DNA from 4 places in the Pseudomonas sp. LBUM1679 genome. Region 1 is predicted to be linked to each of the others. Evidence: predicted binding sites of a transcription regulator. Region 1 holds the regulator's gene; each other region holds the start of a gene.

Region 1 (7,712 bases):
CGTCCGATCGGCGCCTTCAACCTGTCCGATCTGCTGCGTGCAGGAGTAATGTAATGACGACCGATCTGCTGGAACGCGGCAAGAACATCAAACTGGCGGTATTCGACGTCGACGGCGTACTGACCGACGGACGCCTGTACTTCCTGGAAGACGGCAGCGAATTCAAGACGTTCAACACGCTCGACGGCCAGGGCATCAAGATGTTGATGGCAGCCGGCGTGCAGACCGCTATCATCAGTGGGCGCACGACCCCGGTGGTCGAGCGACGCGCGAAAAACCTAGGCATTCCACACTTGTACCAGGGTCGCGAAGACAAACTGGTGGTGCTCGACGAGCTTCTTGCCAAACTCGACCTAAGCTATGAACAGGTCGCCTACCTCGGCGACGACTTGCCGGACCTGCCGGTCATTCGCCGCGTCGGCCTGGGCATGGCGGTGGCCAGTGCCGCCAGTTTCGTGCGCGAACACGCCCACGGCATCACCCAGGCCCGTGGTGGCGAAGGTGCCGCTCGCGAATTCTGCGAATTGATCCTGCGCGCCCAGGACCGCCTCGATGCGGCCAATGCCGCGTACCTGTGAGCCCACTATGCTGAGCAAAAAGATTCGCAAATTCCTGGTGTTCGGCTGCATCGCCGCCATTTTCGCGGCGGTCGGCTACTGGAACATCAGTCCGGAGCGTTTCCTCGACAAGCCGGTCGTCAAGGCCGATGAAACCCGGATCGACTGGTACGCGACCAACACCCATAGCGTGCAGTACCTGCCAGATGGCAAATTGCAGTACGACATGACGTCCGACAAGGTCGAACACCTCAAGGCCAGTGACGTGACGCTGGTCAGCAAACCGGACCTGAACATGTTCCGCGGTACCGAGTTTCCGTGGCATGTGCAGAGCGAACGCGGCGAAGTCAATTCCGGCGGAACCGAAGTCGAACTGATCGACTCGGTACGTATCGCCCGAACCGACGAAAAAAAGCGCACGACCATCATCACCAGCAGTCGCATGACCGTGTTCCCGCAGCAGCAATATGCGCAGACCGAGCAACCCGTTAGAATCGACGGCGCTGGTGGCGTGTCGACCGGCACGGGCATGAAAGCGTATTTGAAAGAAAGCAGGATACACCTGCTATCGAACGTAAGAGGACAGTATGAGGCTCGTTAAAACCCTCCCTATTTTGCTCAGTCTGGGCGCAGCACTGGGAAGCGTGAGCGCCTGGGCTCTGCCGGACGATAGAAACCAGCCTATCCGCATTCAGGCCGACGACGCCCAACTGGACGACAAGCAAGGCATCGCCACCTACAAAGGCGATGTGATCATCACCCAGGGCACGATGAAGGTCACCGGCAACACCGTGACCATCACCCGCACCGCTTCCGGCGACGTCGACGTGGTGACCTCGGTGGGCAACCTGGCCTACTTCGAGCAGATGCAGACTGCCGGCGACTCCAAGCCGGTTCAGGGTTATGGCGTCACTATCCAGTACCATGCCTCGCAAGACCGCGTCGTGCTGATCGATCGCGCCAAAGTCATCGACAAGGACGGCAACGTCACCCAAGGCGAAAAAATCGTCTACGACACGGTCAAGAAACTGGCTAACGCTGGCCGCGCCACCGGCACCAAAGTCACCGAAGAACGCCCGCGCATCGACATGGTGATCCAGCCGAAAAAGAAATCCGACGAGCAAAAGGCCCAGTAATGGCAACTCTGAAAGCTCAGCATCTGGCCAAGAGCTACAAGAGCCGCCAGGTCGTGCGCGACGTCAGCCTGTCCATCGACAGCGGTCAGATCGTCGGCTTGCTTGGCCCTAACGGCGCCGGCAAAACCACCTGCTTCTACATGATTGTCGGCCTGGTACAGGCCGATCAGGGCCGTGTACTGATCGACGACCTGGACGTCAGCCACCAGCCGATGCACGGTCGCGCGAAAGCCGGTATCGGCTATCTTCCGCAGGAAGCGTCGATCTTCCGTAAACTCTCGGTGGCCGATAACATCCTGGCGATCCTCGAGACCCGCAAGGAACTCGACAAGGCCGGTCGCCGCAAGGAGCTGGAAAGCCTGCTGCAGGAATTCCACATCCACCACATCCGCGACAACCTCGGCATGAGCCTGTCCGGTGGCGAACGCCGCCGCGTGGAAATCGCCCGCGCACTGGCCACCAACCCGAAATTCATCCTCCTCGACGAACCTTTCGCCGGCGTGGACCCGATTTCGGTGGGCGATATCAAACAGATCATCCACCACCTCAAGGCCAAGGGCATTGGCGTGCTGATCACGGACCACAACGTCCGCGAAACCCTGGATATCTGCGAAACCGCCTACATCGTCAACGATGGCCAACTGATCGCCGAAGGCGACTCTGCCACCATCCTGGCCAACGAACTGGTCAAGGAAGTGTATCTGGGCCATGAGTTCCGCCTGTAAGCGGTGTCCGCCTTGTCGCCCAAGCGCTTGTCTCGATAAAAAATCAACACTTTTTTATTGTTACAGCGCTCTAGGCAAACGCTAAAGTTTCGGGCATATAATTTGCTTATGTTTGGCGCTCCGGCGCCCTGTAGTGGATGGCGCATGTGCGCCGGCGAATAAGGTGTTAAGCCCCTGCCATGAAACCATCGCTAGTCTTGAGAATGGGCCAGCAGCTGACGATGACACCGCAGCTGCAACAGGCCATCCGCCTGCTCCAATTGTCGACCCTGGACCTGCAACAGGAAATCCAGGAGGCCCTGGAGTCCAATCCGATGCTCGAACGCCAGGAAGAAGGCGACGACTTCGATAACGCCGACCCCTTGGCCGACAAAGCCGAACAGCTCCCCAATGCCGACGTGTCGGAACCCTCCTACCAGGAAACCGCCCCGACGGTGGATAACCTCGAGGAAGGTGACTGGAACGAGCGCATTCCCAACGAACTGCCCGTCGATACCGCGTGGGAAGACGTTTACCAGACCAGCGCCAGCAGCCTGCCGAGCAACGATGACGACGAGTGGGACTTCACCACCCGTACGTCGGCCGGTGAAAGCCTGCAGAGCCATCTGCTCTGGCAACTGAACCTGGCACCGATGTCCGACACCGATCGCCTGATAGCCGTGACCCTGATCGACTGCATCAACAATCAGGGTTACCTGGACGAATCCCTCGACGAAATTCTCGAAGCCTTCGATCCGGAACTGGACATCGAACTCGACGAAATAGAAGCCGTCCTGCATCGCATCCAGCAATTCGAACCCGCCGGCATCGGCGCCCGCAACCTGGGCGAATGCCTGTTGCTGCAATTGCGCCAGTTGCCCGCCAAGACCCCTTGGCTGGCCGAGGCCAAGCGCCTGGTCAGCGATTACATCGACCTGCTTGGCAGCCGCGACTACAGCCAGTTGATGCGCCGCATGAAGCTCAAGGAAGATGAGCTGCGCCAGGTGATCGAACTGGTGCAGAGCCTCAACCCGCGTCCTGGCTCGCAGATCGAGTCCAGTGAAGCCGAATACGTCGTCCCCGATGTCATCGTGCGCAAGGACAACGAGCGCTGGCTGGTGGAGCTGAACCAGGAATCGGTGCCACGGCTGCGGGTCAACGCCCAATACGCCGGCTTCGTGCGCCGCGCCGACACCAGTGCCGACAACACCTTCATGCGCAATCAGCTGCAAGAGGCCCGCTGGTTCATCAAGAGCCTGCAGAGCCGCAACGAAACCCTGATGAAGGTGGCCACCCAGATCGTCGAGCATCAGCGCGGCTTCCTGGAATACGGCGACGAAGCCATGAAACCGCTGGTGCTGCATGACATCGCCGAAGCGGTCGGCATGCACGAGTCGACGATTTCCCGGGTGACCACGCAGAAATTCATGCACACCCCTCGGGGCATCTATGAATTGAAGTACTTTTTCTCCAGCCACGTCAGCACCTCCGAAGGCGGTGAATGCTCGTCCACGGCGATCCGCGCGATCATCAAAAAACTGGTTGCAGCGGAAAATCAGAAAAAGCCGTTGAGTGACAGCAAGATCGCTGGTTTACTGGAGGCACAAGGCATTCAGGTGGCTCGCCGCACCGTCGCCAAGTACCGCGAATCCCTCGGGATCGCGCCTTCGAGCGAACGCAAGCGGTTGATGTAGAGCCACGCCACAGCGTTCCAGTGGCAGGCATTTCTGCCTGCCGCTTTATGCACTGGCAACGAAGGAGAAGCTGTATGCAAGTCAACATCAGTGGACACCAACTGGAAGTGACCGAACCTCTTCGCACCTACATCGGCGAAAAACTCGAACGATTGGAGAGGCACTTCGACAAGATCACCAACGTGCAGGTCACGATGACGGTCGAAAAGCTGAAGCAGAAAATCGAAGCCACGCTGCATATTCCCGGCAATGAAGTCGTCGCCAACGCGGAACATACCGATATGTACGCGGCGATCGACGCATTGACCGACAAGCTGGATAAACAACTCAAAAAGCATAAGGAAAAGACCCAAAGCCTCCTCCAGGGCGCGACCGGTCGTTAACACTCCCAACCCATGATCCGACTTGAAAGCATCCTGACCCCCGGCCGTTCCCTCGTGAACGTGCCGGGCGGCAGTAAAAAGAAAGCCCTCGAACAAATTGCCAACCTAATCCATCGCGAAGTGCCGGATCTGGAGATGCAAGTTGTCTTCGAGGCGTTGATTGCCCGTGAAAAACTCGGTTCGACCGGTTTTGGCAACGGCATCGCCATTCCCCACTGTCGCCTCAAGGGCTGCACCTCACCCATCAGCGCCTTGATGCACCTCGACGCACCCATTGATTTCGACGCCATCGATGGCGCCCCGGTTGACTTGCTGTTCGTTCTGCTGGTCCCGGAAGCGGCTACCGATGCGCACCTGGAGCTGCTGCGTCAGATTGCCAGCATGCTCGATCGCAAGGAAGTACGCGAAAAGCTGCGCAGCGCCCCGAGCAATCAAGCCTTGTATCAGGTTGTCCTGGACGAGCAAAACGGTCCGTAATCATGCGCTTGATCATCGTCAGTGGCCGCTCCGGCTCAGGTAAAAGCACCGCGCTCGATGTTCTCGAGGACAACGGCTTCTACTGTATCGACAACTTGCCTGCCGGGCTCCTGCCGGAACTGGCCGAACGTGCGTTGATCCACACTGAACTCGCCCAGCCGCTGGTTGCCGTGTCCATCGACGCGCGTAACTTGCCGAGCCACCTTTCACGCTTCCCCGAGCTGCTGGAAGAAGTCCGCAGCCGGCATATCCAGTGCGATGTCCTGTACCTGGACGCCGACGAAGAAACCTTGCTCAAACGTTTTTCGGAGACCCGTCGGCGTCACCCGCTGAGCAACGCCAACCGTTCACTGGCGGAGGCGATCAGCGATGAAACCACCCTGCTCGGGCCGATTGCCGACCTCGCCGATCTCAAGGTCAACACCACCAACCTGAACCTGTATCAGCTGCGCGATACCATCAAGCTGCGCCTGCTGAATCAACCGGAGCCCGGTACGGCGTTCCTCGTGGAATCCTTCGGCTTCAAGCGTGGCATGCCGGTGGACGCCGACCTGGTGTTCGACGTGCGTTGCCTGCCGAACCCCTACTGGAAGCCGGAGTTGCGCGAACAGTCCGGGCTCGATAAGCCGGTCGCCGACTACCTGGCGGCACAGCCGGACGTCGAAGAAATGTTCCAGGACATTTCTACATACCTGCTCAAGTGGCTGCCGCGCTTTGCGGCCAGCAATCGCGCTTATGTCACCATCGCCATTGGCTGCACCGGCGGGCATCACCGCTCCGTCTACCTGACCGAACGCCTGGGTCAGGCCCTGCAAAAAACCCTGAAGAACGTCCAGGTCCGCCACCGCGACCTCAGCTAAAGGATTCACATCGCGATGCCTGCTCTGGAAATCGAAATCATCAACAAGCTGGGCCTGCATGCCCGTGCATCTGCAAAATTTGTCGGCGTGGCCGGTCAGTTCAAGGATTGCTCGATCAGGGTAGGACGCACCCCGGAGTCAACGGTCGATGGCAAAAGCATCATGGCGATGATGATGCTCGCGGCTGGCAAGGGCACCAGGATTTATTTGAGTACCGAAGGCGAGCAGGAACAGGAAGCGCTGGATGCGCTGGTGGCGTTGATCAATAACTACTTCGACGAAGGTGAGTAAACTCGCCCATGTAGGAGCGAGGCTTGCCCGCGAAGAACGATGACACGGCTCATCAGTTCCACTGCGTAACGGCATTCGCGGGCAAGCCTCGCTCCTACACAGGCCGTGTTACGCCAAAGCCGTATCCATCACCATCATCAAACAAAACCCGATCAACAACCCCAAGCTGGCCAGCTTGTCATGACCGTGTCGACGCGACTCGGGAATGACTTCATGGGTCACCACCAACAGCATCGCCCCCGCCGCCAGCGCCAACCCCAAAGGCAGCAGCATCTCGGCCAGGCTGACCAGCCAGGCGCATAACAGCGCGAAGACCGGCTCGACCAACCCTGACGCCGCGCCGATCAGGAATGCCTTGACCCGCGACATCCCTGCCCCGGCCAACACCAACGCAATCACCAGCCCTTCCGGCACATCCTGCAAGGCAATACCCATGGCCAGACTGTCGGCATCCGGCATCCCGCCACCGGCCGAGACGCCCACTGCCATGCCTTCCGGTATGTTGTGAGCAATGATGGCAAACACGAACAGCCAGATGCGCGGGGGAATCACCGGATGTTCAACGGTCCCCACGAGCATCTCCGGCGACGCACCGGACACCTTGCGATCCACCAGAAACAGCCCGAACGCACCGAGCATGATGCCGAAGCTGATCAAACCGCTGGCCGCCCAAGGTGTCAGCCCCAGGTTTTCTGCGGCCGAGATACCCGGAACGATCAGCGAAAACGCCGTCGCCGCGAGCATCACCCCGGCGCCGAAGCCCAGCAGCGTATCGCTGACCGCCTGGGGCATCTGCCGAATCACCAATACCGGCACCGCGCCCAACGCTGTGCCCAGAGCGCAGATCGCCCCGCCTTGCAGCGCGCGTAACAGTTTCGGCTCCAGGTCCAGCCATACCAGCCCTTGGGCACCCAACAAGGTCATGCCTGCCAGCAGTAACAGCGATCCCAGCGCGTAACGAAACATTCGTCCACTTCCGATCGCCAGTGTTTCAGTGCCCATAATCAGCCTTGGAAGATTTTTATAGAAGACTCAAGCCAGCGCCGCCTGATAGCGCGCGCAGACTTGTGGCCAATTGATCACGTTGCAGGGCAACATCCATGTCCAGCAAACGATGGCTGCGCGGGTACTCGCCGTGCTCGCTGATGAAATTCAGCAGCTCGACGTAGGTCTTGCTGCTCTGACGCCATGCCGCTTCACGCAAGGCCGGCGCCAGACGCGGGTCCTGCATGGTCTGCAATAACCGCTGATGGATGGCGCACAAATATTCGGCGCTCTCCTCCGGCTGATTCAGACGCAGATGCAGGTCTGCCAGGTTGTGGTGGGAAATCACGCAGGCCGCCACCGCTTCATCGGCATCCGCCCAGCGCTCGAACAACACCTGGGCCAGGGCCAATGCCTGCAAATACGCCTCGCGGGCATCGACCAGCTCGCCCAGCATGAAACAGCGATTAGCTCTTTCGATCGTGCGTTTCCAGTGCTCCATGGTGAGGCTCCAAAGCGCTAACGGTGATTACACGCCGCCTGCGGTGAGTTTTTCCGGGTCGAGCAACACCTCAAGCTGGTTGCGTGTGAGGTCGGTGTGTTCCAGGGCGACATCGATCACCGGA
Region 2 (7,712 bases), 1.0 Mb from region 1:
CGAAATCCGGATCAATGGTCTGGGCGGTGATTTCCTCCACCGCGTAACGCTCGGTAAGGTTCTCCTCCAGGGTGAACTTGCGGAAGTTGTTGGAGAAGTACAACACCCCACCCGGTGCCAGCCGCGCCATGGCCAGGTCGATCAGTTGCACCTGGTCCCGTTGCACGTCGAAGATGCCTTCCATGCGCTTGGAGTTGGAGAAGGTCGGCGGGTCGATGAAAATCAGGTCGTACTCGTCACGGCAGGCGTCGAGCCAGGCCATCACGTCGCCCTGCTCCAGCCGGTTCTTGTCGGAGAAGCCATTGAGCGACAGGTTGCGCCGCGCCCAGTCCAGGTACGTTTTCGACAAATCGACGCTGGTGGTGCTGCGCGCACCACCCTTCGCCGCGTGGACGCTGGCGGTCGCGGTGTAGCAATACAGGTTGAGGAAGCGCTTGCCGGCCGCCTCTTTCTGGATTCGCATGCGCATCGGCCGGTGGTCAAGGAACAGCCCGGTGTCGAGGTAGTCGGTGAGGTTGACCAGCAGTTTCACGCCGCCTTCGCTGACCTCGACGAACTTGCCCTGGGCCGCCTGGCGCTCGTACTGCTTGGTGCCGCTCTGACGCTCGCGACGCTTGACCACCACGCGGCTCTTGTCGATGTTCAACGCCTGGGGAATGGCCGCGAGGGCATCGAACATCCGCGCCGAGGCTTTTTCCGGGTCGATGGATTTCGGTGCGGCGTATTCCTGGACGTGGACCCAATCCTGATACAGGTCGATGGCCATCGAGTATTCCGGCATGTCGGCGTCATACACGCGATAGCAATCGATGCCTTCACGCTTGACCCACTTGCCCAGGGCCTTGAGGTTCTTTTGCAGGCGATTGGCGAACATCTGTCCGCCTTCGCTCAAGCGCGGTTGCTCGACCACCACCGGCGCCGGTTTGATCGGGTTGCCGTTCTTGTTGTACTTCTCGTACTTGCCGGGTGCCACATCGTTGTCGGCAACCTCGACTTCGGCTCGAACTTGTTCGCGCTCGACCTGACGCTGTTCCGGGGTGCGTCGCTCACCGGTGACGAACTGGTCTGGCGTGACCTTGATCAGCAGCAATTTGCACGGCAAGGCGCCGTTCCAGAATGAATATTGTTTGTGGCTGCGAATACCCATGCGCTTGCCCAGGTCCGGGGCGCCGGTGAAGACCGCGGCTTCCCAGTTCAGGCAGGCCTGACGCAGACGTTCGCCGAGGTTCTGGTAGAGATAGAGCAAACTCGCCTCGTCACCCAGACGTTCGCCGTACGGCGGGTTGCAGATCACCAGGCCTTTCTGGTTCTGGTCCGGACGCGGTTCGAAGGTACCGACTTCGCCCTGGTAGATCTTGATCCACTCGCTCAGGCCGGCGCGCTCGACGTTGTTGCGGCCCGGTTGTATCAGGCGGGGGTCGGCTTCGTAACCGCGAATCCACAGGGGTGGCTTGGCCAGGCCGGCCGCGCAACGTTCAGTGGCTTCTTCGTGAAGTTTTTTCCACAGCGCTGGCACGTGACCGAGCCAGGCCGTAAAGCCCCACTGTTCGCGACGCAGGTTCGGCGCCATGTCGGCGGCGATCATCGCTGCTTCCACCAGGAAGGTACCGACACCGCACATCGGGTCAGCCAGGGCGCCGCCTTCGGCAGCAATCCGTGGCCAGCCGGAACGGATCAGGATCGCCGCCGCGAGGTTTTCCTTCAGCGGCGCCGCCCCCTGCTGCAAGCGATAGCCGCGCTGGTGCAGGCTGTGGCCGGAGAGGTCGAGGGAGAGAATCGCTTCGCCGCGATCCAGGCGCAGGTGAATGCGCAGGTCCGGGTTGAGCTTGTCGATGGATGGACGGTCGCCCTGCGGGGTGCGCAGTTTGTCGACGATGGCGTCCTTGACCTTCAGGGCGCCGAAGTGGGTGTTGTCGATCCCCGAGCCGTGACCGCTGAACTCGACGGCCAGGGTGCCGTCATTGAGCATGTGGTCTTGCCACTCGATATCGAGCACACCGTGGTAGAGGTCTTCGGCATCCTTCATCGGGAAACGCTTGAGCACCAGCAGCACCCGGTTCGCCAGACGCGACCACAGGCACAGGCGATAGGCGGTTTCCATGGTTGCCATGCCGCGCACGGCAGAGGTGTGCTCACGCGCTTCTTCAAGGCCAAGCCCGATGGCTTCCTCGATAAGCAGGCCTTCAAGGCCTTTGGGGCAAGTGAGGAAGAGTTCGAAACGATCGGACATGGGAATTCCAGAACCTTTAGCTGAGTGGACCGGCAACGCATTGCCGGCCCGGTTTTCAATCAGGCGCTTTTCTAAAAGAGCGCCCGCGTGGCACGAAGGTGTGCCGTCCCACCGGTGCTGCTCCGGTCAAAGGAGCTTAGATGCACAGGTAGATAAAAAAGTTGAAGCAACAAAATGTCATAAATCGACCCTTCGTCGAATAATGCCCCGCGTAATGCGAGCCATTCTCAGCAAAGGATTAACCCCATCATCTAGCGCAGGGCCCGATCATACCGGGGTTTGACCAATCACAGGCGGACAAACATCGTGTTACTTATTGCCTTACCATCTTTATCGTTACGTCCTTATGACAAAACGATCATTCCCTCGATGTGACGCATTGGTTAGAACTCAACACAGGTTGACGTCGCAACGGCGTCAACACCTTGGCTCGCGACGCCGGCAGCGAGCCCCAACGGCAGGAGTTTTTCTGCCAGACCTCAATTGAGGTCGACGCGATACATACAGTCAACAAGTGAGGGCAACACCCTATGAGAAGACTTAAGCGTGATCCGTTGGAAAGAGCATTTTTGCGCGGATATCAATATGGCGTTGGTGGCAAATCCCGTGAGCTTTGCCCATTTACTCTACCGTCGGTACGTCAAGCCTGGATTAACGGCTGGCGAGAAGGACGCGGCGACAACTGGGACGGTATGACCGGCACTGCGGGAATCCACAGACTCAACGAACTTCACGCCGTCGGCTAATACAGGGCACAACACTCCGACACGACAATCTGATTACGTAAAAACTTACCACGCACGCCCCATCCGGGCGGCGGGCTCCGGCCCAAGGGCTCCCTCGAGGAGCCCTTTTTTATGCCATCGCCTGTCGGACGCCTTCCCCTGTAGGAGCCAGGCTTGCCGGCGAAAAACGCTGACGCGGTACAACAGATACACCGCGGCGCCTGGTTCGCCTGTAGGAGCCAGGCTTGCCGGCGAAGAACGCTGACGCGGTACAACAGATACACCGCGGCGCCTGGTTCGCCTGTAGGAGCCAGGCTTGCCGGCGAAGAACGCTGACGCGGTACAACAGATACACCGCGGCGCCTGGTTCGCCTGTAGGAGCCAGGCTTGCCGGCGAAGAACGCTGACGCGGTACAACAGATACACCGCGGCGCCTGGTTCGCGGGCAAGCCTCGCTCCTACAGGGATCAGCGCAAGGCGGCGATGGCGTCGACGGACTCGCGAATCAGCGCCGGGCCCTTATAGATGAAGCCGGAATACAGCTGCACCAGGCTCGCCCCCGCCGCGATTTTCTCGGCCGCGTGCTTGCCTTCGGTGATACCGCCCACGGCAATGATCGGCAAGCGACCGGCCAGTTCCGCCGCCAGCACTTTTACCGTGTGGGTGCTCTTCTCGCGAACCGGTGCGCCGGACAGGCCGCCCGCCTCGTCCCCGAACTCCATGCCTTCGACGCCGACACGGCTCAGGGTGGTGTTGGTGGCGATGACCGCGTCCATCCCCGTTTCGATCAACGCTTGCGCGACCTGAACGGTTTCTTCGTCGGTCATGTCCGGGGCAATCTTGATCGCCAGCGGCACATGTTTGCCGTGACGCAACGCCAGTTCCGCCCGACGCGTGGCCAGGTCGGCCAGCAACTGCTTGAGCGAGTCGCCGAACTGCAGGCTGCGCAAGCCCGGGGTGTTCGGCGAGCTGACGTTGACCGTCACGTAGCTGGCGTGGGCGTAGACCTTGTCCAGGCAGATCAGGTAGTCGTCGACCGCGCGCTCGACCGGCGTATCGAAGTTCTTGCCGATATTGATCCCCAGCACGCCCTTGTACTTGGCCGCGGCCACGCGGGCCAACAGGTGATCGACGCCGAGGTTGTTGAAACCCATGCGGTTGATGATCGCCTCGGCTTCCGGCAGACGGAAAATCCGTGGCTTCGGGTTGCCGGGTTGCGAACGCGGGGTAATGGTGCCGATTTCGACAAAGCCGAAACCCAGTTGGGCAAAACCGTCGATGGCCGCGCCATTCTTGTCGAGACCGGCGGCCAGGCCCACCGGATTCGGGAAGTCCAGGCCCATGACGGTCACCGGCATTTTCGCCGGCGCCTTGCACAGCAAGCCGTTGAGGCCCAAACGCCCGCCCGCGCCGATCAGGTCCAGGGACAGATCGTGGGAGGTTTCCGGGGAAAGTTGGAACAACAGCTGACGGGCCAGGGTGTACATGGGCGGCTTTGACTCGATTGGCGGCGAAATGAGGCGGCGATTATAGCCGGGCATCGGGGGTGCAGGCGAGGCACGCCGCAAAAACAGCCGGCGATGGCATATGCCTTGCACCGTCACTGGCATCAGCACCCATGCCAACGGCGGGATGGGTCGAAAGACAAAGGCGTCGTCACCTGGCCTTGCTCTGGCAAGCAGCCGATACGGCGCTTTTTTATGGAAGGTGTTTACCCATGATTGAAAATCCAGCCACCCCCCTGGCCTGGGTCCACGGCAGCGATGCCCCGGAAAAGACCGAAATCAACCTCGGCTTCATGGCCCTGAGCGACTGCGCTTCGGTGGTCGTCGCGGCCACCCAGGGTTTCGCCCAGCCCTATGGCGTGACCCTGAATCTCAAACGCCAGTCGTCGTGGGCCAGCCTGCGGGACAAACTGGTCAGCGGGGAACTCGATGCCGCTCATAGCCTGTACGGTCTGATTTATGCGGTTCACTTGGGGATAGGCGGTGTGGCGGCGACCGACATGGCCGTGCTGATGGGCCTGAACCAGAACGGCCAGAGCATCAACCTGTCCCATGGCTTGCAGGCCCTGGGCGTGACCAGTCCTGAAGCACTGGAGCGGCACGTGCACCAAAGTCGCCCAAAACTCACCTTTGCCCAAACGTTTCCAACCGGCACCCACGCCATGTGGCTGTATTACTGGCTGGCCAGCCAGGGCATCCACCCATTGCACGACGTCGACAGTGTAGTGGTGCCGCCGCCGCAAATGGTCGCGCACCTGCAAGCGGGACGCATCGACGGTTTTTGCGTCGGCGAACCCTGGTCCGCCAGTGCGGTGAAACAGAATCTCGGTTTTACCCTGGCGACGACCCAGACAATCTGGCCCGATCACCCGGAAAAAGTCCTCGGCTGCACCCGCACCTTCGTCGAGCAATATCCCAACACCGCACGGGCGCTGGTGATGGCGATCCTGGAGGCCAGCCGCTTCATCGAAGCCAGCACCGAGAATCGCCGCAGCACTGCTCAATTGCTCAGCGCAGCGCAATACCTGGACGCGCCACTCGATTGCATCGAACCGCGCTTGCTTGGCGACTATGCCGATGGCCTCGGCAATCGCTGGCAGGACCCGCACGCACTGCGCTTGCACGGCGCTGGCGAGGTCAACTTGCCATACTTGTCCGATGGCATGTGGTTCATGACCCAGTTCCGCCGCTGGGGTCTGTTGCGCGACGATCCGGACTACCTCGCAGTGGCGCGTCAGGTGCAGCAACTAGACTTGTACCGAGAGGCCGCCACTGCAGTAGGGGTTGCCGCCGGCAGTCAGCCAATGCGCAGCAGCCAGTTGATCGACGGCAAGGTCTGGGACGGCTCGGACCCCGCCGGCTATGCCCGCAGTTTCAAGCTGCATGCCATGAGCGACAGCTCACCGCTTTTCGCCAGCCGCTGACAGGAGACTGCAAATATGTTGCGAATCCTGCTGATCAACGACACCGCGAAGAAAGTTGGCCGCCTGAAAGCGGCCCTGACCGAAGCCGGGTTCGAAGTAATAGACGAATCCGGCCTGACCATCGACTTGCCCGCGCGCGTCGAAACGGTGCGTCCGGACGTGATTCTGATCGATACCGAGTCACCGAGCCGCGATGTCATGGAGCAAGTGGTGCTGGTGAGCCGCGATCAACCGCGGCCGATCGTGATGTTTACCGACGAGCATGACCCTGACGTGATGCGCCAGGCGATCAAGTCCGGGGTCAGCGCCTACATCGTCGAAGGCATTCACGCACAACGCTTGCAGCCGATTCTCGACGTCGCCATGGCGCGCTTTGAAAGTGACCAGGCCCTGCGTGCGCAACTGCAGGCCCGGGACCAGCAACTGGCCGAGCGCAAGCGCATCGAGCTGGCCAAGGGGTTGCTGATGAAGATGAAGGATTGCAACGAGGAACAGGCCTACACGCTGATGCGCCGCCAGGCCATGAGTCGCCAGCAGAAACTGATTCAGGTGGCGGAGCAGATCATCGCCATGAGTGAGTTGTTGGGCTGAAGCCCTGTATTGCCTTTAAGGGCCCCATCGCGGGCAAGCCCGCTCCCACAGGTTTCTCGGTGTCCACAAAACCTGTGGGAGCGGGCTTGCCCGCGATGGCCGCGACTCGGTGTTACTTGTTGGCACAGATCTCGCTAGGTAATCACCACAGGTAACCAACGGCGGTTGCCCCACCTACGACAAAGACGTCGCTCACCCCATTCGCTCCTGGCGAATCGGGTGGCGGCGTTTTTTTTGTTTTGGCCCCGCAGCCCGGGGCCGGTGGTGCGGCCGAATGCGGCGCCCCACTTGCAAGCTCATGACTCCTTCTCGAGACGACTAACAGCTGAGGTGCGCGATGAATTCAAGCTTCTGGAAATCCGGCCATACCCCGACCCTGTTCGCGGCCTTCCTCTATTTCGACCTGAGTTTCATGGTCTGGTACCTGCTCGGCCCCTTGGCGGTGCAGATCGCCGCCGACTTGCAATTGACCACCCAACAACGCGGGCTGGTGGTCGCCACGCCTATCCTGGCCGGGGCCATCCTGCGCTTTGTGATGGGTTTGCTGGCTGACCGCCTGTCGCCCAAGACCGCCGGGCTGATCGGCCAGGTGATCGTCATCTGCGCCCTGTTCGTCGCCTGGAAACACGGGATTCACAGTTATGAACAAGCGCTGCTGCTGGGCCTGTTCCTCGGCATGGCCGGCGCCTCCTTCGCCGTTGCGCTGCCGCTGGCCTCGCAATGGTACCCGCCGCAGCATCAAGGCAAAGCCATGGGCATCGCTGGCGCCGGCAACTCGGGCACCGTGCTCGCCGCCCTGATCGCCCCGGTGCTGGCCGCTTCGTTTGGCTGGAGCAACGTGTTCGGCTTCGCCCTGATCCCGCTGATCCTGACTATCATCACCTTTGCCTGGCTGGCCAAAAACGCCCCTGAACGGCCGAAAGCCAAGTCCGTGTCCGACTACTTCAAGGCCTTGGGCGACCGCGACAGCTGGTGGTTCATGTTCTTCTACAGCGTGACCTTCGGCGGCTTCATCGGCCTGGCCAGCGCCCTGCCCGGCTACTTCAACGACCAATACGGCCTGAGCCCGGTGACCGCCGGTTATTACACCGCGGCCTGTGTGTTCGGTGGCAGCCTGATGCGTCCGCTGGGCGGGGCCCTGGCCGACCGTTTCGGCGGGATTCGCACACTGCTGGCAATGTACACCGTGGCCGTGATCTGCATTGCGGCAGTAGGTTTTAATCTGCCGAGTTCCTAT
Region 3 (7,712 bases), 710 kb from region 1:
TGATGACCGACGTCACGTCACTGACCGACGACGGCGAGTTGACCTGGATATTCAGCTGGCTCTTGTCGATCCCGCTTCTGACGGTCGACAGTGTGTTCGCCGTGTTGCCCATCACCAGCGACTGCCCCGTACCCAGGGAAACGTTGTAACTGCCGTTGTACTCCTGGACGGTGACCCCGACCAATTCATTGAGCGTGCGCACCGCTTCACTGCGGGCATCGAGCAAGTTGCTGGGGCCACTGCCGGTCGAGTTGCCGGCCTGGGAAATTTGCTGGTTCAACGCGGCAATCGACGACGTCAGCTGGTTGACCTTGTCGGTGATCGTGGTCAACTGACTGTTGATGCCTTCGTTCTGCTGCTGCATCTGCGACGCCAGGGCGTTGAAGCGGTTGCTCAACGTTTGCGCATTGGTCAACAGCAACTGCCGCCCGGCGGTGTCGCCCGGCGCACCGGCAGACGTCTGCACCGAGGCAAAGAAGCTGCTCAATACCGCGCTGATGCCGGTGGTCTTGTCGGAGAACAGCTTGTCCAGCGGGCTTACCTGCTCGAGGTAGGCGTTGGCATCGTTACTCAGCGAGGTGGAGGTTTGCAGCTGGTTATCGAGGTAAGCGTTATAGACCCGACGCACATCGGCCAGGGTCGTACCGCTGCCGATAAACACCCCGCCATTGAGGTGCGAAGTATTACTGCTCTGAATGGTTTGTTGGCGTGAATAGCCGGCGGTGTTGGCGTTGGCAATGTTGTTGCCGACGGTCGCCAATGACACCTGGCTGGCGTTCAGACCCGACATCCCGATATTGAGCAAACTCATGATTCAGACCCTTATGCCTATAAAGGCGTGGTGGAAACGCCCGCCGCAGCGTAGTTCTGGTAACTGCTCATCTGCCTGGCTATCTGCGAAATCTTGCTGGCGTAGTCCGGGTCGGTGGCGTAACCGGCCTTCTGCAACTCGCGCACAAATTGTTCCGGGTTATCGGCGGATTTCACGACGTCTTGATAACGATTGTTCGATTGCAGCAAGGTCACCAGGTCATGGAAGCTGTCCTTGTACGAGGAGTAGGAACGGAACTGCGCCGTTTCCTTGACCATTGCGCCATTTCTGAATTCGCTGGTGATCGCCCGCGCCGAATCGCCCTGCCAACTGCTGCCGGCCTTGATGCCGAACAGGTTGTGGCTGCTGCTGCCGTCCTGGGCACGCATGACCGATTTGCCCCAGCCGGTTTCCAGGGCGGCCTGGGCCACCAGGTAACGCGGATCGACGCCGATGCGGTCGGCGGCTTCCTTGGCCATGGGCAGCATGGTGTTGACGAATTCGTCGGCGGAGCTGAAGGCCTTTTTCGCCGGTGCCAGGGGGATTTGCGCCATGGATCGACCATGGACCTGCAGGCGCCCGCTGGCGGTGGTATCGGTTTGTGCGGTCAGCCAGTCGCCGTTGTACAGGGGGCCGGCGCCGGTTGGGGTGCTTGGTAGCTGGGCCTTGTTCAGCGCTGTGGTGGCGGACGACGCCGTGGTCGATGTCTTGGTCGATGCTGAGGGCACCAGCCCGGCGAGCAAGCGGTCGGCCAGTTTCGGTGGCAGGGCCAGGCGCCGCTGGTTGATCAGGGCCATGTCGTTGTGATGCGCGCCCTCGCCCGCGCTCGCCGCCGACTGTACCGAGCGCGAAGCCCATAACGGTCGCTCGCCATTGAGGCGCGACAAGGGGCCGTGGGTGGCGGTCGTGCCGGCGGCGATCGGGGTTTCCACCGCGGCTTTGGCGGCAGCCTGTTTGGCGGCGGACGCGGCAGCGGCCTCGCCCGGCGCCAGCGGTTTGTTCTTCGCCATCTGCCGCATCAACACGTCCGCCAGGCCGATGCCGCCGCCTTCGCGGGACATGGATACGGCGAGCTGCTGGTCGTACATTTCCTGGTACTGCTTGGCCGCCGGGGTGTTGAGCGGGTTGTCCTGGCCCAGCGCGTCGGTGGCCGAGCGCATGGATTTGAGCATTTCACCGAGGAACAGCGACTCGAATTCCTGCGCGACCTTGCGCAGGTTGCCGTCGCTGTTCTTGTCGCCGACCTTGAGCTGGTTCAGGCGATTGAGGTCCGAATAGGACCCCGAGTCGCTGCTGCTGACCCCCACACCGCCCTTGCGCATGTCCATGGTCGTCATCCTCAGATCACGATCAAGTCGGCTTGCAAGGCGCCGGCCTGTTTCAGCGCTTCGAGGATGGCCATCAAGTCACCCGGCGCGGCGCCGACCTGGTTCACCGCCCGGACGATTTCGTCGAGGGTGGTGCCCGGGCCGAACTTGAACATCGGCTTGGCTTCCTGCTGGGCGTTGACCCGCGAGCGCGGCACGACGGCCGTCTGCCCGTTGGACAGCGGGCCGGGCTGGCTGACGATCGGGTCTTCGGTGATGGTCACGGTCAGGCTGCCGTGGGTCACGGCGGCCGGGGATACCTTGACGTTCTGGCCGATCACGATGGTGCCGGTGCGGGAGTTGATGATGACTTTCGCCACCGCCTGGCCCGGGTCGACTTCAAGGTTTTCGAGGATCGACAGGTAGTCGACGCGCTGGCTTGGATCGAGCGGCGCGCTGACGCGAATCGAGCCGCCGTCGATGGCCTGGGCCACGCCGGGGCCGAGCAGGTCGTTGATCTTGTCGACGATGCGCTTGGCGGTGGTGAAGTCCGAACGGTTGAGGTTCAGGGTCAGGCTGTTGCCCTGGTTGAACCCGCTCGGCACCGAACGCTCAACCGAGGCCCCACCGGGGATGCGCCCGGCCGAGGGCACGTTGACCGTGATCTTGGAACCGTCGCGACCTTCGGCATCGAAGCCGCCGACCACCAGGTTGCCCTGGGCGATGGCGTAGACGTTGCCGTCGATGCCCTTGAGCGGGGTCAGCAGCAAGGTGCCGCCGCGCAGGCTCTTGGAGTTGCCGATGGAGGACACGGTAATGTCGATCTGCTGACCCGGCTTGGCGAACGCCGGCAAGTCGGCACTGATCGACACGGCCGCGACGTTTTTCAACTGCACGTTGCCCGAACCCGGCGGCACCTTGATGCCGAACTGCGAGAGCATGTTGTTGAAGGTCTGCAGCGTGAACGGGGTCTGGGTCGTCTGGTCGCCGGTGCCGTTGAGCCCGACCACCAGGCCGTAGCCGATCAATTGGTTGGAACGCACCCCGGAAATGCTGGCGATGTCCTTCAGGCGCTCAGCCTGGGCGCTGGACGCTGCACACACCAACAAGGCCGCAACGATGAGACTTCTCAAATTCAACGTGGCCACCTAGAAAGGGAACAGCGGGCTGAGGAAGAAACGGTCGAACCAGCCTGGCTGACTCGCGTCGGCAAAGGCACCGGTGCCCGAATAGGTGATGCGTGCGTCGGCGACCCGGGTCGAGGACACGGTGTTGTCGGTGGCGATGTCATCGGCGCGCACCAGGCCGGCAATCCGCACCAGCTCGTCACCGGTGTTGAGGGTCAGCCATTTCTCGCCGCGCACGGCGATGATGCCGTTGGGCAAGACGTCGGCGACGGTCACCGTGATCGAACCGGTGAGGCTGTTGCTCTGGCCGGACTTGCTGTCGCCCTTGGTTGCGCGGTCGCCGGCGTAACCGACGTCCAGGCTCAGGTTACCGCTGCCCACCGGGTCGTTGGTGCTCAGACCGCCGCCGAAAAACGAGCTCAGGCCGATGTCGGTCTTGCTGTTCTTGGCGGTTTGCGAATTGGCGTTCTTGCTGGCCTGGGTGCGCTCGTTCAGGGTGATGGTGATGATGTCACCGACCCGGAACGCCTTGCGGTCGCTGTACAGGTTCTGTTCGAAACCGGCCTGGTAGATCGAGCCGTTGTTGGCCGCCGCCGGCAGCGGCGTGCGCGGCAACACCGGGGCGTAGTAAGGGTCATTGGGCTTGGGCGGTGGGGCGACACAACCCGCGAGCGCGGTGATCCCACTCAGTGCCAGGACAGATACAAAGCGATTCATGACCCTACCTCACGGTGTTGCTGGCGACCACGTGGGCGCCCCATGGACTTGATTACAGATTCTGCGTGACGAACGAGAGCATCTGGTCGGCGGTGGAAATCACCTTGGAGTTCATCTCGTAGGCGCGTTGAGTGGTGATCATGTTGACCATCTCTTCAACGGTGCTGACGTTGGAGGTTTCCAGGGTGTTCTGCAGCGTGGTGCCGAAACCGGCCAGGCCCGGGGTGCCGACTTGCGGCGCGCCGCTGGCGGCGGTTTCCAGGAACAGGTTGTTGCCCACTGCCTGCAGGCCGGCCGGGTTGATGAAGTCGGCGGTTTGCAGGTTGCCGATCACCTGGGCGGCCGGGTTGCCGGCCACGGTGATGGACACGGTGCCGTCGCGACCGACCGTGAAGGTCTGGGCGTCGTTGGGGATGACGATGGCCGGTTCCAGGGCGAAGCCGCTGGCGTTGACGATCTGGCCGTTGGAGTCGAGGTGGAAGGTACCGTCACGGGTGTAGGACGTGGTGCCGTCCGGCTGCAGGATCTGGAAGAAACCGCGGCCGTCGATGGCCATGTCCAACGGTTGCTCGGTGGTCTGCAGGCTGCCGGCGGTGAAGTTTTTCTGGGTGCCGACGATGCGCACACCGGTGCCCACTTGTAGACCCGACGGCAGTTCGCTGTCCTGGGTCGACTGGGCGCCTGGCTGGCGTTTGATCTGGTAGAGCAAGTCCTGGAACTCGGCGCGGTCACGTTTGAAACCCGTGGTCGAGACGTTGGCCAGGTTGTTGGAAATGGTCGTCAGGTTGGTGTCCTGGGCGGACAGGCCTGTTTTGGCAACCCATAGAGCCGGAAGCATTCGATTCTCCTCGTGCGCCTGTTTTACGGCGCGACGTTCTGATGATTATTAGATCTGCAAGACCCGAGCCATGGCCTGGTCGTCTTCTTTGGCGGTGTTCATCATCTTGACGTGCAGTTCGAACTGCTTGGCCAGGGCCAGCACCGAGGTCATCTCTTCCACGGCATTGACGTTGCTCGACTCGAGGAAGCCGGACACCAGCTTGACGTTGGCATCGGCCTGCGCCGGCTGGCCGTCCTTGGTGTGGATCGAACCGTCCAGGCCTTTGGTCATGTTCTTGAAGTCCGGGTTGACCAGTTTGATGCGGTCGACTTGCGCCATCACCCGCGGGCCCTCGCCCATCGCCCGAATGCTGATGCTGCCGTCCTCGCCCACTTCGATCTGCTGCTCGGGCGGCACGGCAATCGGCCCGCCATTGCCCAGCACCGGCATGCCGTTGCCGGCCCGCAGCACGCCGAGGGCGTCGACGTTCAGGCTGCCGGTGCGCACGTAGCTTTCGCCGCCGTCGGGGTTCTGCACCGCAATCCAGCCGTTGCCTTGCACGGCGACATCGAGGTCGCGGCCGGTCTCTACCAGCGCGCCAGGGGAAAAGTCGGTGGCCGGACGCTCGGTCAGGGCAAACGCCCGCGCCGCAAAGCCGTCACCGAACACCGGCATCGAACGCGCCTGCTCCAGGTCTTTCTGGAAGCCGTTGGTGGAGATGTTCGCCAGGTTGTTCGCATGAGCCTTCTGCGCCAGTGCATTCTGGCTGGCGCCGGTCATTGCCACATAAAGGTACTTGTCCACACTCTTTCCTCTGCATGCCGGACGTTTGCCGCCCACAGCTGTACTGCTGAGCCATAAGCAATTTGCAGACCAACTTTTTTCTGGCGGCGCGGGGGCCGGCAAACAAAGGGGTTGAGGGGTTCAGGAGGGAATGGGGGATTGTGTCAAAGTCGAAAAACCGGCGGTGTTATGCCGGTGGGTGGCAAGGCTTGACCTGAGTGTTGCCTATGCTGGCCTCATCGCGGGCAAGCCCGCTCCCACAGGGTTGTTGGTTGTTCAGGGATAGTGTGAACCCTGAAGATCCCTGTGGGAGCGGGCTTGCCCGCGAAGAGGCCCGAACAAACACAACAAGCGCCCGCTATGTCTCGGTCTTGCCAACCTCATATTCGCGCAACTTGTTGGCAATGGTGGTATGCGAAACCCCCAACCGCTTCCCCAGTTGCCGACTGCTCGGATGCTCGGAATACAGCCGCTCCAGCACCGCCTTCTCGAAGCGCCCGACAATCTCGTCCAGCCCACCCTCCAGCGAGAAATCGCCAAGGGGCTGACGCACTCCGTAATCCGGCAATCGAATGTGCTCGGCCTTGACCGTCCCGCCCTCGCACAACGAAACCGCCTGGAACAACACATTCTCCAGTTGCCGGACATTGCCCGGCCAATGGTAGTGACTGAGCCGCTCCATCGCCGCCGGCGCCAGTTTCGGCAGCGGGCAACCGATCTGCCGGCTGGCTTGATCGAGGAAGTGTTCCACCAGCGGCGTCAACCCGTCGAGACACTCGCGCAACGGCGGGATGTGCAACGACAGCACGTTCAGGCGGTGATACAGATCCTGGCGAAACTCCCCGCGAGCGCACAGCTCGGACAGGTCGACCTGGGTCGCGCAGATCACGCGCACATCCAGATAAACCTCTTCATCACTGCCGACACGACGGAAGCAACCGTCCTGCAGGAAACGCAGCAATTTCACCTGCAGGCGCGGGCTCATTTCGCCGACGCCGTCGAGAAACAGCGTACCGCCCGCCGTCAGCTCCAGCAGCCCGAGCTTGCCTTCGGCCCGCGCCCCTTCAAAGGCGCCGGGGCCGTAGCCGAACAACTCGGTCTCGGCCATGGATTCCGGCAGGCCGGCGCAGTTGAGCGCCATCAGCGGTGACTGGCCACGGGGGCTCGCCAGGTGGCAGGCGCGCGCCAGCAACTCCTTGCCGGTGCCGGTTTCGCCTTCTATCAATAGCGGCGCATCCAGCGGCGCCATGCGCCGGGCTTCGCGCACCACGGCGGCCATCACTTTCGAACTCTGGAAGATGCTGTCGAACCCGCGCAGTTCCTGCTTGCGCACGTTATAAATGCGCTCACCCACCCGATCCGCGCGATGCAGGGTCAGCACCGCGCCGGCCATGGCTTCGCTGTCGTCATGCTCCGATTGCAACGGCGCAATGTCGGCGAGAAACACGTCGCCCTTGACCTTGACCCGCAGCCCGTTGATCCGCGACTTGTTGGCGCGCACCAGTTCCGGCAAGTCGAAATCCTCGGCGTACCGCGACAACGGGATCCCCGGCACCTCATCGACGCGCACCCCGAGCAACTGCGCCGCCGCACGGTTGGCCGCGACGATCGAGCCGCCCATGTCGATCGACAGCACCGGAAACTCCAGCGCGCCGAGCAAGGCATTGAGCTCCATGTGCCGACGCTCGCTGGGCATCAGCCCGACACGCTTGACCCCGAAGACCCCGGCAATCGATTCGAATTTCGGCCGTAGCGCCTGGAACTGAATGTTGATCAGGTTCGGGCAAAGCAGGTAGATGGCATTGCCATGCTCACCGCCGACCTCGCCGCGAGCGACGTTGATCCCGTATTCCACCAGCAGGTTGAGAATGTCGCGCAGGATGCCGATGCGGTTCTGGCAGTGAACTTTGATACGCATATAAAGGCCTGAAAAAGCGGTGAATGAGGTAGATAGCAGGCGCTCGACCTGTAGGAGCAAGCTTGCTCGCGATAGCGGTGGATCAGGTAAATAAAAGTCGTCTGACACACCGCTTTCGCGAGCAAGCTTGCTCCTACCAGGCATGTTGCAGTGCCCTTGGGCGTATTTTTCTGCTGAGGTACGCAGATAGTCGTCAAGATTATGTGACACCTGCACGCCATTTCAACCC
Region 4 (7,712 bases), 940 kb from region 1:
GGCGAAGGCTTCGTTGACTTCGAACAGGTCGATGTCCTGGATCCGCAACCCGGCCTTGGCCAGTGCCTTGCGCGTGGCCGGCGCAGGGCCGGTGAGCATGATGGTCGGATCGGTGCTGGTGACCGCCGTGGCCACTATCCGTGCCCGGGGTTGCAGACCCAACGCCCGGCCTTTGGCTTCGGAACCGATCAGCATCAACGCCGCGCCATCGACGATCCCGGAGCTGTTGCCCGGCGTGTGCACGTGGTCGATTCGTTCCACGTGGCTGTAGACCCGCAACGCGGTGGCGTCGAAGCCCATTTGCCCGATCATCTCGAAGCTCGGCTTGAGCTTGCCCAAGCCTTCCAGGGTCGACTCGGCGCGGATGAACTCATCGTGATCGAGCAGGATGATGCCGTTCTGATCCTGCACCGGCACCAGTGACTTGTTGAACGAACCGTCCGCGCGCGCCCGTGCGGCCTTGCGCTGGGAGTGCAGCGCATAGGCATCGACGTCCTGACGACTGAAGCCTTCAATCGTGGCGATCAGGTCGGCGCCCACGCCTTGAGGGGTGAAATGACTTTGCAGGTTGGTTTCCGGGTCCAGTGCCCAGGCACCGCCGTCGCTGCCCATGGGCACGCGCGACATCGATTCGACGCCGCCGACCACGACCAGGTCTTCGAAGCCGGAACGGACTTTCATCGCACCGAGGTTCACGGCTTCCAACCCTGAGGCGCAGAAGCGGTTGATCTGCACACCTGCCACGCTGACATCCCAATCGGCCACCTGGGTCGCGGTTTTGGCGATGTCGGCGCCTTGATCGCCGATCGGCGTTACGCAGCCGAGCACCACGTCATCGACCTGGCTGGTGTCGAGCGAAGTGCGCTGTTGCAATGCCGTGAGCAGCCCGGCAACCAGGTTCACCGGTTTGACGCTGTGCAAGGCGCCATCGGCCTTGCCCTTGCCCCGGGGCGTGCGTAACGCGTCGAAAATCAAAGCTTGGGTCATGATGTTCTCGAACCTGATGGTGAGTGGGTACTCTTTTGGTATTTGATCTCTCACCTTATGCCGAGCCGCAACCGATTCAATGACCGCAACGCTCAGCCGCGTTGACCTCACGCTCAGACGGACGGTAGTCCGCCATGGGATTAACCGATTCAGAACACCAAGCGGTCTAGCCAACGGGCGCCCAAGCAGCTGGCAATAGGCCTCATACCTTTTTAACAGCAATTAGCGACCACACCATATGAAATGGATCTAAACCAGGCGTGACGCGGGCTCTAATGTGAAGTTGTACGAAGTTGTCGTCGGGTTTTGCCGAGGCGCTCGTCCTACAGGAAGTGCAACGCCTTGCCGTCGTGGAGCTATGCAGGCAGGCATCAGGAAATAACAAAAAAAAAGGCGGTCAGCCATGTTCAAGCAATCGAAAGTACGTCAAGCCGGGCTCATTCTATTCGCCACCACGCTGTTGTTGATTTTGCCGAACCTGACCAAGGTGATTGGTTAGTCGGTCTTTAAAATACGGCGTCAGTTTTTTACATCGCCTCATTAAAAATGTGACTGGCTCGCTACCCGGGCCAGCGTGGGTGTGCCAACCTTTGTGGCACTTCCACGACATGGACGGCGATCACTTGAAAACGCTCATTCTGTTCGGGGCCTTGCTGCTGAGCACGCCCCTCTTTGCCGCACAGCTTGACCTGGGGCTGGGCGCGAACAGTCGCACCTGGCAGACCGGGGAATTGCTCACGCATCCTCAGGTTCAGACCATCACCATCACCAACGACGTTTCCTACAAACGGGACATGAGCTATCGCGCTGTTCCGTTGGCGGCCTTGTTGACGGGTATCAAGCCTGAAGATCACTTGCAAGCCGTGGCACTGGACGGGTTTGCGGCAGAGCTGTCGGCGGCGCCGCTGCTCAATGGCAAGGGTGCGCGGGCGTGGCTGGCGATTGAAGACCCGGCCAACCCCTGGCCGGCGTTGTCCGAGGGCAAGCACAGTGCCGGACCGTTCTATCTGGTCTGGACCGATCCGCAAGCCGGCAATATCAGTCCTGAGCAATGGCCGTTTGAAGTGGCGAGCATCAAGCGCATGGCGCCGGTAGCCGAGCGCTTCCCTGCCCTGCTGCCCGACCCTGCGCTGGCGGCGGATGATCCGGTGAACAAGGGCTTTGCACTGTTTCAGAAGAACTGCCTGGCCTGTCATCGGCTCAATGGGGCCGGGGATGCGCAGTTCGGGCCGGATTTGAATATTCCGTTCAACCCGACCGAGTACTTCGGCGCGGACTTCCTCATGCGTTACATTCGTGACCCGCAGAGTTTGCGGCAGTGGCCGCAGGCGAAAATGCCCGGGTTTACGGCGGCTGTGTTGCCGGAGGGGGACCTGGAGATGTTGGTGGGGTATTTGAAGCATATGGCGGGGCGCAAGGTTAAGCCCTGACATTGCTCCCCCCTGTCCTGTAGGAGCAAGCTTGCTCGCGAAGGCGGCCTGACATTCAACATCGATGTTGACTGTCAGGCCGCCTTCGCTGGCAAGCCAGCTCCTACAGGGGGTATGTGGTGATCCTGGTTACTGTTGTTGCACCGAAATCACAGGCGCCGGCATCGGCGTCGGCGAAACAAACACCTTCGCATGCATCTGCTCACACCCACCGCCCCGGCGCATGCCGCGCACCGGGCAGGCATCCAGGTAATCCAGGCCCACCGCCAGTTTCAGGTGGCGCTCGGGCCGGGCCAGTTCGTTGGTCACATCGAAGCTGTACCAGGCGTCATCGAGCCAGGCTTCAGCCCACGCGTGGCTGGCCAGGTGCTCGCAGTCCTCGCTGTACAGATAGCCCGACACATAACGCGAGGCAATCCCCAGGCTGCGGGCGCAGGCGAGGAAGGCATGGGTGTGGTCCTGGCACACGCCCGAACGCCCGGCGAAGGCCTGGGCGGCGCTGGTGTCCACGGCGGTGGAGCCCGGCGTGTAGGTCATGTACTGGTTCAGGCCATGCATCAAGTCGATCAGCGCCGTGCGATCCCGACGTTGCTTGCATTGCTTGCGGGCAAACGCGCGCAGGGCTTCGTCGGCTTCGGTCAGTCGGGTGAAACGCAGGAACGGCAGCGCCGACTGGCTCTCATGCTCGGCTTCGCGCAGCTCATCGATGTCCACCTGGCCCCGGGCACCGATGATGATCGCCTCGTGGGGCTCATCCATGGTCAGCACATGCAGGATGTTACCGAACGGGTCGAGTTGTGCGCGCACCGGACGCGGCAGGTCGAGTTGCCAGCTGAGCACGTGTTGGCGTTCGCTGTCGTGGGGGGTCAGTCGCAGGTACTGGATGCTCGCCCGCACCTGATCTTCATAGTGATAGGTGGTCTCGTGGCTAATGGAAAGTCTCATGCGGCCTCCAGGTAAGAACTGTGAATGGCATTGCCCAACTGGCGCACCAGCGGGATGAACTCGGTCAGCCAGGTGTGCAGGCCTTCGTCGAGAATTTCGCTGATACCGGTGTAGCGCAGGCGCGCGTCCATTTCTGCCGCCAGGCGTTGCGCAGGACGGCCGTTGGCCCCCGGCAGCTGGGCGAGGATCTGGTCGATCTCTTCGGTACACGCCCGCAACGAACGCGGGACGTCAGCACGCAGTAGCAACAGTTCGGCGACATGCCGGGCACCGGGCGCGTCGCGGTAGATCTCGGTGTAGGCCTCGAACGAGGACAAGGCCCTCAATAAGGCACTCCACTGGTAATAGGCGTGGGCCGTGCCGTCGCTGACCGCTTCGGCCTGGTCACCGGCCATTTCGTAGCGTGCATCGAGCAGGCGCAAGGTGTTGTCTGCCCGCTCGATGAAGGTACCCAGGCGAATGAAGCGGAACGCGTCGTTACGCATGATCGTGCCGTAGGACGCGCCGCGGAACAGGTGGGAACGCTCCTTGATCCACTCGCAGAAACGGCTCATGCCGTAGCGACTCAAGCCCTGGTCGGCGATCCCGCGAATTTCCAGCCAGGTGGCGTTGATGTTTTCCCACATGTCGGCGGTGATTCGCCCACGTACCGCATGGGCACTGGCCCGCGCGGCACCGAGGCAACTGTAGATGCTCGCCGGGTTGGCCGCGTCCAGGGCGAAAAAATGCAGCAGCCGCTCGGCATGCAGCTCGCCATGGCGCTCCAGGTAATCATCCAGGGTGCCGGTAATCAGCAACGGCATGGCGAGTTCGTGCAAGCCGTCACCGCGACCATCCTGTGGCATCAGCGACAGCGAATAACTGATGTCGAGCATCCGGGCGAGGTTTTCCGCCCGCTCCAGGTAACGCGACATCCAATACAAATCCGAGGCAGTTCTACTTAACATGGCAGGCTTCCTTCAATCCTCGACCACCCAGGTGTCCTTGGTGCCGCCGCCCTGGGAGGAGTTCACCACCAGGGAGCCTTCACGCAGGGCGACACGGGTCAAACCACCGGGCACAACCCAGGTTTCGCGGCCAGACAATACAAACGGACGCAAGTCGATATGGCGTGGAGCGATGCCGTTTTCGACAAAAGTCGGACAGGTCGACAACGACAATGTCGGTTGCGCGATGTACGCGTGGGGCTTGGCTTTGATCCGCGCGCGGAAGACTTCGATTTCCGCCGCCGTCGCCGCCGGCCCCACCAGCATTCCGTAGCCGCCTGAACCCTGGGTTTCCTTGACCACCAGCTCTGGAAGATTGGCCAGTACGTGGGACAGTTCAGAGGGATTACGACACTGCCACGTCGGCACATTCTTCAGGATCGGCTCTTCGTCGAGGTAGAAACGGATCATGTCCGTGACGAACGGGTACACCGACTTGTCATCCGCCACCCCGGTGCCGATGGCATTTGCCAGTACCACGTTGCCCGAACGGTAGGACGACAACAGCCCCGGGACGCCGAGCATCGAGTCCGGGTTGAACGCCAGCGGGTCGAGGAAGGCATCGTCGAGGCGCCGGTAGATCACGTCGACGGCTTTCGGCCCGTCCGTGGTGCGCATGAACACCTTGTCGTCACGCACGAACAGGTCCGCGCCTTCCACCAGCTCAACGCCCATTTCCCGAGCGAGAAAGGCATGTTCGAAAAACGCGCTGTTGAAACGGCCCGGCGTCAGCACCACCACGCTGGGGTTATCGATCGGGCTGGAGCTTTTCAGGGTATCGAGCAACAGGTTCGGATAGTGATCGATCGGCGCAATGCGTTGCGCCGCGAACAATTCGGGGAACAGGCGCATCATCATCTTGCGGTCTTCGAGCATGTAGCTCACGCCGCTCGGTGTACGAAGGTTGTCTTCGAGCACGTAGTACGTGCCGTCGCCATCGCGCACCAGATCGACACCGGAAATGTGCGAATAGATATTCCGGTGCAGATCCAGCCCTTGCATCGCCAACTGGTATTGCTCGTTGGCCAGCACTTGCTCGGCCGGGATGATGCCGGCCTTGATGATGCGCTGGTCGTGATAGAGGTCGGCGAGGAACATGTTCAGCGCCTTGACCCGCTGGATACAGCCGCGTTCGACGACTCGCCATTCACTGGCGGGGATGCTGCGGGGTATGGTGTCAAAGGGAATCAGGCGCTCTGTCCCTTGCTCGTCACCGTAGAGCGTGAAGGTAATCCCGGCGCGATGAAACAGCAGATCGGCCTCGCGTCGCCGTTGGGCCAAAAGCTCATCAGGCGTTTCGGCCAGCCAACGGGCAAACTCCCGGTAATGCGGGCGGACCTGGCCGCCGGCATCATACATTTCATCAAAATAGGTGCGGATCATGCCGTACTCCTTGTCACCCGGACATCCAGGCCTTCGCAAGGCCCGTGCCATCGGCAGAAACGCTTTGATATCAATCAGTTGGATAATGACGCCGGATCCACCGCACCAATCCTGTGCGGTAAATGCCCCAAGCTGATCGCCCCCGCTTCATTGCGAAGCAATGTCTTCGCCCATCAGCAGCATAGTCAATTAAAAAACAAGATCAAAAGATCGCAGCCTCGTTGCACTCGACAGCTCCTACAGGTAACGAGGCTGCGATCTTTTGATCTTCACAAACCCGCAAACGAAAACGGCCAACCCGAAGGTCAGCCGTTAGTGAATGTTGTCGCTGTTCATAATGTTATGCGAGTCGCCCTCGTACCTCCTGCTTGACGCCCCACCCTTCGATGATCCCGCCCAGAGGCTCCACCACTGCCTCGAAGTCCTGCTCGAAGTCGCCGATACCGTCGTAGGTGGCGTACATCACTTTACTCAGCTCCAGATACCACGCGCCGTCATCGCGCACGCTGATCTGGGCATTCAAGGATTCACCGCAATAATGCCCTGCCGCCCTGCGCGCCCGCTCCTCGTCGGGGAAAATGGCGTAGAACTCGATGGGATGGAATCGTGAAAAGTCGAAACCGCCTTCTTTCATGCGGCGCAGCACGCTGCTGCTGATGTCTTCTTGATAGGCTGTGCTCATGAAACGTCCCCCTCACATTGATGGATAGACTTTCCGTATTCCCGGCACACGCAACCGATTGGTGCGAGTGATGCGGCAACAAATTGCCGGTGGGAAGCAAGCATGTAGCTGACAAGACCAGACCTTAGCGATCCGTTCGCTGATCTCGCTTGCAGAGTAGCCCCAAGAGAGAGGCGCTGCCAAGGTCTGGTTGTTTCACGAATGTGCCAGGAAGTGTTTCAGACGGGAGTAATGCCGAGGATTTGTATGCTGTTCTGGGCCTTGAGACTTTTGACGCTCGCATCAGCGGTGCGCCCTTCCAGATCATTCAGATCCAGTTCGGCAGCGACAGGCAGGAGACGGGCCTTGATCAGTTTGGCGGCTTGCTCGTTGTCCGGGCATTCGTCGCACTCGAAGACTTCGTCGACTGTTTCACCGTGATCATCCACGAAAGTGATTTTCCACTTTTGCATCAGTGCCTCCTCGAACAAACCCGCAAATGGGCTTACAACTATCTGGACTTTTGCCCTGACTGATCGTTCAAACGGATTACAGCGCGTCAGCCTAATCCTGACGAATTACCCTGTAGGAGCGAGCTTGCTCCGGGGCGGCGTTCCGACGATGAACTTGAAGGCGGCGCTTGTTTCCAGACAGCACGCGTCATCGTTCACGTCCATCGCGAGCAAGCTCGCTCCCACAGGGGTTTTGTGGTGTTTGTGAGACCGAGTCAGATCCGCACGTTACCCCGCGGTCCGGCGATGGCCCAGATAATCAGCCCCAGGACCGGCAGCAGCAGGATCAACAGCACCCAGACGATTTTCATCCCGGTGTCGGTGCCACTTTTCAACACGTTGATGATTGCCCAGATGTCCAGGGCAAGAATGATCAGGCCAACCAGACCATTGAACGTGGAACCCATGGTGTCGCTCCCGAAGAGTGGTGTGCACTCTTAGGATAGCTGGCCCCTAGGGTTCCGTTTTATTCGGCCCAGAGTGGCGTCAGACGTGGATCGCCAGTTTCAGGGCTTCCAGCGAAGGCGCGGCAGCGATGCCGACTTGAGCACACAACTCGAGCACCCGCGGCACGTCATTGCCGTAGACCAGCACCACTTGCAGCTCGTCATCGAGCAACTGGCTGAAGTTCATCAGCACGTAGCCGCCGTTATCCTTGTTCATGCTGCTCATCTGCACCTGGATGCGATTGAGCGCGGTCAGGGCTTCGGTCTTGGCCAACTGCTTGGGTTTGATATTGAAATCAACGCCAGGGCCGAACGAAGCAACGATCCGGGCGAACAGATCCACATAGGTGTCGGCCTGGAAC

The links. Region 1 encodes sigma-54, which starts transcription at its own class of promoters, with help from an activator protein. Its sites were predicted from a motif close to ANTGGCATNNANNTTGCTNT; they were not measured.
Region 2: the regulator sigma-54 is predicted to act here: its motif matches at 4,535-4,554, upstream of ACA062_RS23435 (CmpA/NrtA family ABC transporter substrate-binding protein).
Region 3: the regulator sigma-54 is predicted to act here: its motif matches at 5,641-5,660, upstream of ACA062_RS24910 (flagellar basal body rod protein FlgF).
Region 4: the regulator sigma-54 is predicted to act here: its motif matches at 5,764-5,783, upstream of ACA062_RS23795 (circularly permuted type 2 ATP-grasp protein).

Annotation. Positions count from the first base shown of each region.
Region 1 is NZ_CP166774.1:6,199,049-6,206,760, forward strand. Features, by position in the region: gene ACA062_RS28290 (KpsF/GutQ family sugar-phosphate isomerase) at 1-54, shown strand, start outside; gene ACA062_RS28295 (KdsC family phosphatase) at 54-578, shown strand; gene lptC (LPS export ABC transporter periplasmic protein LptC) at 586-1,158, shown strand; gene lptA (lipopolysaccharide transport periplasmic protein LptA) at 1,145-1,693, shown strand; gene lptB (LPS export ABC transporter ATP-binding protein) at 1,693-2,418, shown strand; gene ACA062_RS28315 (RNA polymerase factor sigma-54) at 2,598-4,091, shown strand; gene hpf (ribosome hibernation-promoting factor, HPF/YfiA family) at 4,166-4,474, shown strand; gene ptsN (PTS IIA-like nitrogen regulatory protein PtsN) at 4,487-4,951, shown strand; gene rapZ (RNase adapter RapZ) at 4,954-5,811, shown strand; gene ACA062_RS28335 (HPr family phosphocarrier protein) at 5,827-6,102, shown strand; gene ACA062_RS28340 (ZIP family metal transporter) at 6,211-7,104, opposite strand; gene ACA062_RS28345 (DUF2753 family protein) at 7,124-7,588, opposite strand; gene ACA062_RS28350 (class II fumarate hydratase) at 7,616-7,712, opposite strand, start outside.
Region 2 is NZ_CP166774.1:5,180,751-5,188,462, forward strand. Features, by position in the region: gene rlmKL (bifunctional 23S rRNA (guanine(2069)-N(7))-methyltransferase RlmK/23S rRNA (guanine(2445)-N(2))-methyltransferase RlmL) at 1-2,230, opposite strand, end outside; gene rmf (ribosome modulation factor) at 2,761-2,976, shown strand; gene ACA062_RS23430 (quinone-dependent dihydroorotate dehydrogenase) at 3,423-4,442, opposite strand; gene ACA062_RS23435 (CmpA/NrtA family ABC transporter substrate-binding protein) at 4,673-5,884, shown strand; gene ACA062_RS23440 (ANTAR domain-containing response regulator) at 5,900-6,475, shown strand; gene ACA062_RS23445 (nitrate/nitrite transporter) at 6,813-7,712, shown strand, end outside.
Region 3 is NZ_CP166774.1:5,490,246-5,497,957, forward strand. Features, by position in the region: gene flgK (flagellar hook-associated protein FlgK) at 1-811, opposite strand, end outside; gene flgJ (flagellar assembly peptidoglycan hydrolase FlgJ) at 829-2,139, opposite strand; gene ACA062_RS24895 (flagellar basal body P-ring protein FlgI) at 2,151-3,257, opposite strand; gene flgH (flagellar basal body L-ring protein FlgH) at 3,267-3,962, opposite strand; gene flgG (flagellar basal-body rod protein FlgG) at 4,015-4,800, opposite strand; gene ACA062_RS24910 (flagellar basal body rod protein FlgF) at 4,849-5,586, opposite strand; gene ACA062_RS24915 (sigma-54-dependent transcriptional regulator) at 5,924-7,483, opposite strand.
Region 4 is NZ_CP166774.1:5,255,097-5,262,808, forward strand. Features, by position in the region: gene ACA062_RS23775 (acetyl-CoA C-acetyltransferase) at 1-987, opposite strand, end outside; gene ACA062_RS23780 (c-type cytochrome) at 1,596-2,417, shown strand; gene ACA062_RS23785 (transglutaminase family protein) at 2,547-3,362, opposite strand; gene ACA062_RS23790 (alpha-E domain-containing protein) at 3,359-4,309, opposite strand; gene ACA062_RS23795 (circularly permuted type 2 ATP-grasp protein) at 4,322-5,731, opposite strand; gene ACA062_RS23800 (ribonuclease E inhibitor RraB) at 6,072-6,413, opposite strand; gene ACA062_RS23805 (hypothetical protein) at 6,632-6,865, opposite strand; gene ACA062_RS23810 (PLDc N-terminal domain-containing protein) at 7,120-7,311, opposite strand; gene ACA062_RS23815 (hypothetical protein) at 7,391-7,712, opposite strand, start outside.